Linked DNA regions of Phreatobacter stygius. The protein of the gene in region 1 interacts with the protein of each later gene in a pairwise test. Links are inferred from orthologs where the notes say so. Each region holds a gene or a part of one and is shown on either strand. Other genes may lie near its edges. The genes, in order: ndk and E8M01_RS19235.

Region 1 (3,282 bases):
GAACAGGTCGTCGCGGGCGAACCCCTTGATCACCTTGCTCTGGTCGGGCGCGACATTGACCGGATTGGTGTTCTGGATCAGCAGCGCGGTGACCGGTGGCCCGTCGCTGCCGTCCGGGCGCTTCAGGGCCTGGCGCTCGCCGGTGAGAATCGGCCCGATGCGCGACTGGTCGAGGATGCGGATCTTGGGATCGCGGGCATCCAGCCCCTCGATCAGCGATTTGCGCCAATGATAGATCGCGCCGTTGTTGTGGAAGGCCCCGCCCCCCTCGACGGCCCAGGCGCCGGTCACCGCCGCGATGCAGGACGCGGCATGCATGTTGACGGCGCCGTTGCGCTGGCGGCCGAAGCCGTAGCCGAGCCGGAAGAAGGTCTTCTTGTTCTCGCCGACCAGCCTGGCGAAGGTCTCGATCTCGTCGACGCTCAAGCCCGTGATGGCCGCGGCCCAAGCCGGCGTGCGCGTCCGCAGATGCTCCTCGAGCTCGACCGGCACGTCGGTATAGCGGGCGAGATAGTCCCGGTCGGCATGGCCGTCGCGGAACAGCACATGCATGACGGCGCAGGCGAGCGCGCCATCGGTGCCGGGCTTCACCACCAGGCTGAGATCGGCCTGTTTCATCGTATCGGTCTTGTAGACGTCGATGACCACCACCTTGGCGCCGCGGTCCTTGCGCGCCTTGATGGCATGGGTCATCACATTGACCTGGGTGGACACCGCATTGGTGCCCCAGATCACCACGACATCGGCCAGCGCCATTTCGCGCGGATCGACGCCGGCGAGCTTGCCGGTGCCGGCAATGAAGCCGGACCAGGCCATATTGGTGCAAATGGTCGAGAAGAAACCGGAATATTTCTTCACATGGCGCAGGCGGTTGATGCCGTCGCGCATGACGAAACCCATGGTGCCGGCATAATAATAGGGCCAGACCGTTTCCGAGCCATGGCGGGCTTCGGCCTCGAGCAGCCTGGCGGCGGTGATGTCGAGCGCCTCGTCCCAGGAAATACGCTGGAACTCGCCGGAGCCCTTGGGGCCCTTGCGGATCAACGGATGCAACAGCCGGTCGGGATGGTAGGTGCGCTCGGCATAACGCGCGACCTTGGCGCAGACGACGCCCGCCGTGTAGCTTTGCCTGGCATCGCCATGGACACGGCCAATGGTCCGGCCGTCGATCACTTCGATATCGAGCGAGCAGGCCGACGGGCAATCATGCGGGCAGGTCGACTGGCGGCGTTCGATACGCAGCGGCGCATTCATCGGGAGCTCCGGATCTGGCAAGCCCCTGACCGTGGATCGGCCTTGGGATCGATGACGAGCCTAAGCCATATCGCGGAAACGAAAAAGGCGGGCCCTGGGCCCGCCTTGACGCATGCTGTCCTGCGAAAAAGATCAACCCGAGATGATTTCGTTCTCGGAGAAGAACTGGGCGATCTCGAGCTTGGCGTTGTCGGCCGAGTCCGAACCGTGCACCGAGTTCTCGCCGACCGACAGCGCGAACTGCTTGCGAATGGTGCCCTCCGCGGCCTGGGCCGGATTGGTCGCGCCCATCACTTCGCGGTATTTGGCAATGGCGTTCTCGCCCTCCAGCACCTGCACCACGACCGGCGCCGAGACCATGAATTCGACGAGCTCGCCGAAGAACGGCCGCTCCTTGTGCACCGCATAGAAGCGGCGGGCCTCGGCCAGCGACATCTGAATGCGCTTCTGGGCGACGATCTTCAGGCCGGCGGCCTCGATCAGGGCATTGATCCCGCCGGTGAGGTTCCGCTGGGTGGCGTCCGGCTTGAGGATGGAGAAGGTGCGCTCGATGGCCATCGACTGTTCCTTGAAAAGATGGGGATTGGGATGAGGTTGGCGCGCTTCTAGCAGTGCCTTAACCCGCCCGCAACGTCTTGGGCCCGGCAACGTCTTGGGCCCGGCAACGTCTTGGGCTTCCCGACGGCGCTGCGATGAACCCAACATGAAGCGATGGATCAGAAGGCGTTCAGCGCGCGGCGGCTAGCTTCTCTCACAACGGCTGAGCGATGTCGCCAAGCCGCCGAATGAAGCCGCCTCTCGCGGCCGCCTTTTGGAGAACTATAATGCGCAAGCTCGCCCTCACCGCCATCGTCGGCCTTGCCGCCCTGACGGCAGTGGCGTTGACGCCATCCAAGGCTGACGCCCAGGTGTCCATCGGCATCGGTGTCGCCACTCCCGGGCCCTATGTCCCGGTCCAGTATTACGGCGGCGGCGGCGGTTGGGATCGCCCGCATCATCGCCACGGCGGCTGGGACCGCCCGCATCATCGCCACGGCGGTTGGGGCGATCGCCCGCATTACCGCCCGCATCACCACTATCGTCCCTACGGCTTCGGCGGCGGCTACGGCCCCCGGCGCTGCTGGGTCGAGCGGCGCTGGGTCGAGACCCCCTGGGGCGCCCGCCCGCGTGACGTTCGCATCTGCCGCTGAGGCACAAGAGTAGTCGCGCGGGTTGTGTCGCCCCACCCGGCCCGCGCGAAGTCGGCCCGTCGCCCCGGTTGATCCGGAGCGGCGGGCCTTCTTGTTGCATGGAGAACCCGCATCCGGACGGATGCGAGGTGGCGCGAAGCCGGACGCATCGCGCCCGGATCAGGCTTCCAGCGTCTTCGACTTGAACAGGGCGCCGGCGACCGCGCCGGCAAGGGTCGGCACGATCAGGAACATCCAGACCTGGGCGAAGGCGGTGCCGCCGACGAACAGGGCCGGCCCGAAGGACCGCGACGGATTGAGCGAATTGCCCGAGACCGGCACGAAGGCCAGATGCAGGATGGCCAGCGTCAGGCCGATGGCGAGGCCCGCGACCGGCGTCGCGCCGGCCTTCGAGGTGGCCCCCAGAATGACCACGACGAACAGGAACGTGGCGACGAATTCGGCGATGATCGCCGAGGTCATCGAATAACCCGACCAGCCGGTCTGGCCGAGGCCAGCGGTTGCGACGTCATAACCGCCGGTCTTGCCGGTCAGCGTGACATAGAGGATGGCCGCCCCCACGATCGCGCCGAGGAACTGCGCGATGATATAGCCGGGAACTTCCGAGGTCGGCATGCGTCCGGCGACCCAGGCGCCGACGGTGACCGCCGGATTGATGTGGCAGCCGGACACCGGGCCGATGCCATAGGCCATGGCGGTGACCGCCAGGCCGAACGCCAGGCCAATCGGCAGGATCGCAAGCGAGGCCAAGGGCTGGCCGCTGCCCAAGGCACCACCGAGGCCACCCAAGGTGATCGCGCCGCAACCGATGATCACCAAAGCTGCCGATCCGATGAAT
Region 2 (3,225 bases), 2.2 Mb from region 1 along the record:
CGGAACGCGGTGACGAATGGTGATGCCCGATCATCCATCGGCCATCACGCCTGACGATGAGCATGGTGAAGCGCGACGGGCGCGGAACGTCTTTTTCCGCCGCTCGCGCAAAATTATAGAAGCCCGTGCCCAGGACCGCGTCCTCGCCCAGAACTATGGTGCGCCTTTCGACAATTGCGTTCTTGCGGCCGCTGCCCGGAAGATCCTGGAAATACGTCCGGATCTCCTCCGTTCCCTCCGAGATCATCGGACTTGTCGTGCCAAGGAGAATGGCATCCGGAGCATAGAGACCCACCAGCGCGTCACGATCATTGGCGCTGTAGGTCGCCACCCACCGGTCGATCACCGCATTGGCCTCCTCGGCGGGCCCGGCGCCGGCGGCCCCTCCGGCCAGGGCGAACGACAGGCACAAGGCATGGACAAACAGCTTCATGACCACCTCCTTCGTTTGAGACGTGGCCCAATGTACACCGAAGCGGCGGTCCGATGCCAAGCCGAGCTGAAAGCGCCGGCTGAACGAGAATCAGACGGGAATGGTGGTCTCCAGCCGGCCGCCGACCCTCAGCGGCGCGACCCTGGTCGCCAGGCCGTTGGCGCCGAGATCGACCAGGATGCCCGACAAGGTGGCAGGGCCGCTGGCCGGCTCGAACTTGCCGCCCGGGGTCTTCTCACGCATGCGGCGCAACGGCTCGGCCTTGTCCATGCCGATCACCGAATCGTAGTCGCCGCACATGCCGACATCGGTCATGAAGGCGGTGCCGCCCGGCAGGACCCGGTGGTCGGCGGTCGGCACATGGGTATGGGTGCCGACGACCAGCGAGGCGCGGCCGTCGAAGATGTGGCCGAAGGCCTGTTTCTCGCTGGTCGCCTCGGCGTGAATATCGATGACGACGGCATCGGCGACCCGGCCGAGAGGGGCTGCCTCGATCTCGCGCTCGACCGCCGCGAAGGGGTCGTCCATGGCATCCATGAACACCCGGCCCATGGCATTGACGACGAGCACATGCGCGCCCTTGCGGGTTTCGATCAGGGCGGCGCCGCGCCCCGGCGTGCCGGCGGGATAGTTGACCGGTCGCACCAGCCGCGGCGCCCGGTCGATGAAGACCAGCGCCTCGCGCTGGTCCCAGGAATGATTGCCGAGCGTCACGCAGTCGCCGCCGGCGTCCAGCAGTTCCTGGTAGATCGCCTCGGTGATGCCGAAGCCGTGGGCGGCGTTCTCGCCATTGATGACGACGCAGTCGATCTTCAGATCGGCGACGAGGCCGGGCAGCTTTTCGGTGACGACGACCCGGCCCGACTTGCCGACAACGTCGCCGAGGAACAAGAGGCGCATCACGGGGCCCTGAATCCGGTCTCGGTCAAAATGGCGTCGAGCCCGCGATCATGCGGCTCGGCTGGCACCACTTCGACTTCCTGGATGGAAAATGCAACCCCGATGGCCAGCCGGCGGCCGGTCTCGTCGAGCCGCGCCAGCGCCTTGTCGTAATGGCCCTTGCCATAACCGATACGGTGAAAGGCGCGATCGAAGGCGGAAAGCGGCGTCAGCAGGATGTCGGGTTCGACCTCCGGCGCGTCCAGGCCCGGGCCATAGGTGCCGAAACCCATCGGCACAAGGGGGGCGCCGCGCTCCAGCACCCGGAAGGTCATCGGCGCGGTCCTGTTGTCGAAGGCCGGCAGGGCAAGCCGCGCGCCGGCAATGCGAAGCCGGTCCATCAGCGGCCTGACGTCGATTTCCGACTGGATCGGCAGGAAGCCCGAAACAATTTTGCCGGCAACGGCAATCCGGTCGAGCGGGAAAAGCTCCGCGATCGCCAGCGCCGCCTCGATGCGCGCCTCGGGAGAGAGAGCGTCGCGGCGGCCGAGCGCCGCCTCGCGCAAGGCGGATTTGGACAAATGCAGCATCGGCCCGCGACGCGAGGATCCAAGAGAACAAGTAGAGCCGCTTCGCCGTTGAACGCTCGATCCCGGGAACCTACCTAAGTAGGTGGGCGCCATATATCCCAGTCCAGGGACCGGGTCAGGGACAGCTCCCGTTGAGATCGATAAGGCCCCGGGGAATTGTGGTCCTGACGGGCGTCGCAGCTCTGTCACGAAGATAGGCGCTCGCGGCGTGAAGCGGAAGGGCCTTGAGGCGCTATTCAGCACTGCCATCCCGCCCCGTCTGTTGACCGCGCGGCAAAGCCCGGCCCTAGTAAAAGCCAGCCACGTCCCGCAGCCGAGCCGAACTCGCCAGACCGAAACAGCCATGCCGCTTCCCGAGCCCTTCGCCGCCGCCCCGCCGCTCCCGCCGGCCTTGATCGAACGCTTCGCCGGGATCGTCGGCCAGCGTTATGCCGTGACCGATCCGGACGATCAGGCGCCCTATCTGAAGGACTGGCGCGAGCTTTATGTCGCGCGCACGCCGCTGGTGCTCAGGCCCGGCTCGACCGACGAGGTCTCGGCGATCCTGAAACTTGCCAATGAGACCGGCACCAGGCTTGTGCCGCAAGGCGGCGGCACCGGCCTCGTCGGCGGCCACCTGCCCTATGAGGACGGCGGCGAGATCATCGTCTCGCTCAACCGGATGAAGGCGATCCGCGCGGTCGACCCGGCCGGCAATACGCTGATCGTCGAGGCGGGCGTGACGCTGCAGGAAGCGCAGGACGCAGCCGCAGCCGTCAACCGCCTGTTCCCGCTCAATATCGGCTCGAAGGGCTCCTGCACGATCGGCGGCAATCTGGCGACCAATGCCGGCGGCACTCAAGCCGTCGCCTATGGGCTGGCCCGCGACCTGGTGCTCGGTCTCGAAGTCGTGCTCGCCGACGGGCGGATCTGGCATGGCCTGCGCACGCTGAAGAAAGACAATACCGGCTACGACCTGAAACACCTGTTCGTCGGCGCGGAAGGCACGCTCGGCATCATCACGGCGGCGGCGCTGAAACTGTCGCCCGCGCCGCGCGCGATCGAGGCCGCCTGGGTCGGCGTCGCGTCACCCACGGCTGCGCTCGAACTGCTGACGCGAGCCCAGGAGCGCGCCGGGCCGGCGGTCAGCGGCTTCGAGCTGATGCCACGCAACCTGTTCGAATTCGTGCTGAAACATATGCCGGGCACACGCGATCCCTTGGCCGCCCCCGCGCCCTGGTACTGCCTGGTCGAGCTGTCTTCGGCCGCCGCCGCGGGCCTGCGCGACACGCTGGAGGACGTGCTGGCGGCCGGCTACGAGGACGGCCTCGTCGAGGATGCGGC

The links.
Region 2: the proteins of ndk (region 1) and E8M01_RS19235 interact in binary tests that used the Escherichia coli proteins (3 or more experiments, as listed by UniProt). The link is inferred for Phreatobacter stygius from one-to-one orthologs.

What each region holds. Positions count from the first base shown.
Region 1 is NZ_CP039690.1:6,324,825-6,328,106, reverse strand. What follows is about bases 100-3,067. They hold ndk (nucleoside-diphosphate kinase), read right to left. Parts: upstream 1,813-3,067; coding sequence 1,387-1,812; downstream 100-1,386. Other genes in these bases: E8M01_RS29905 (aquaporin), read right to left, coding at 2,604-3,067; E8M01_RS29910 (hypothetical protein), read left to right, coding at 2,079-2,444; E8M01_RS29920 (molybdopterin-containing oxidoreductase family protein), read right to left, coding at 100-1,254. Outside these bases: more of E8M01_RS29920, read right to left, coding at 1-99; more of E8M01_RS29905, read right to left, coding at 3,068-3,282. UniProt on the Escherichia coli protein: Major role in the synthesis of nucleoside triphosphates other than ATP. The ATP gamma phosphate is transferred to the NDP beta phosphate via a ping-pong mechanism, using a phosphorylated active-site intermediate.
Region 2 is NZ_CP039690.1:4,091,637-4,094,861, reverse strand. What follows is about bases 118-3,028. They hold E8M01_RS19235 (5-formyltetrahydrofolate cyclo-ligase), read right to left. Parts: upstream 1,903-3,028; coding sequence 1,333-1,902; downstream 118-1,332. Other genes in these bases: E8M01_RS19225 (FAD-binding oxidoreductase), read left to right, coding at 2,246-3,028; E8M01_RS19240 (TIGR00282 family metallophosphoesterase), read right to left, coding at 524-1,333; E8M01_RS19245 (SgcJ/EcaC family oxidoreductase), read right to left, coding at 118-433. Also shown: more of E8M01_RS19245, read right to left, coding at 1-117; more of E8M01_RS19225, read left to right, coding at 3,029-3,225. UniProt on the Escherichia coli protein: Involved in the removal of 5-formyltetrahydrofolate.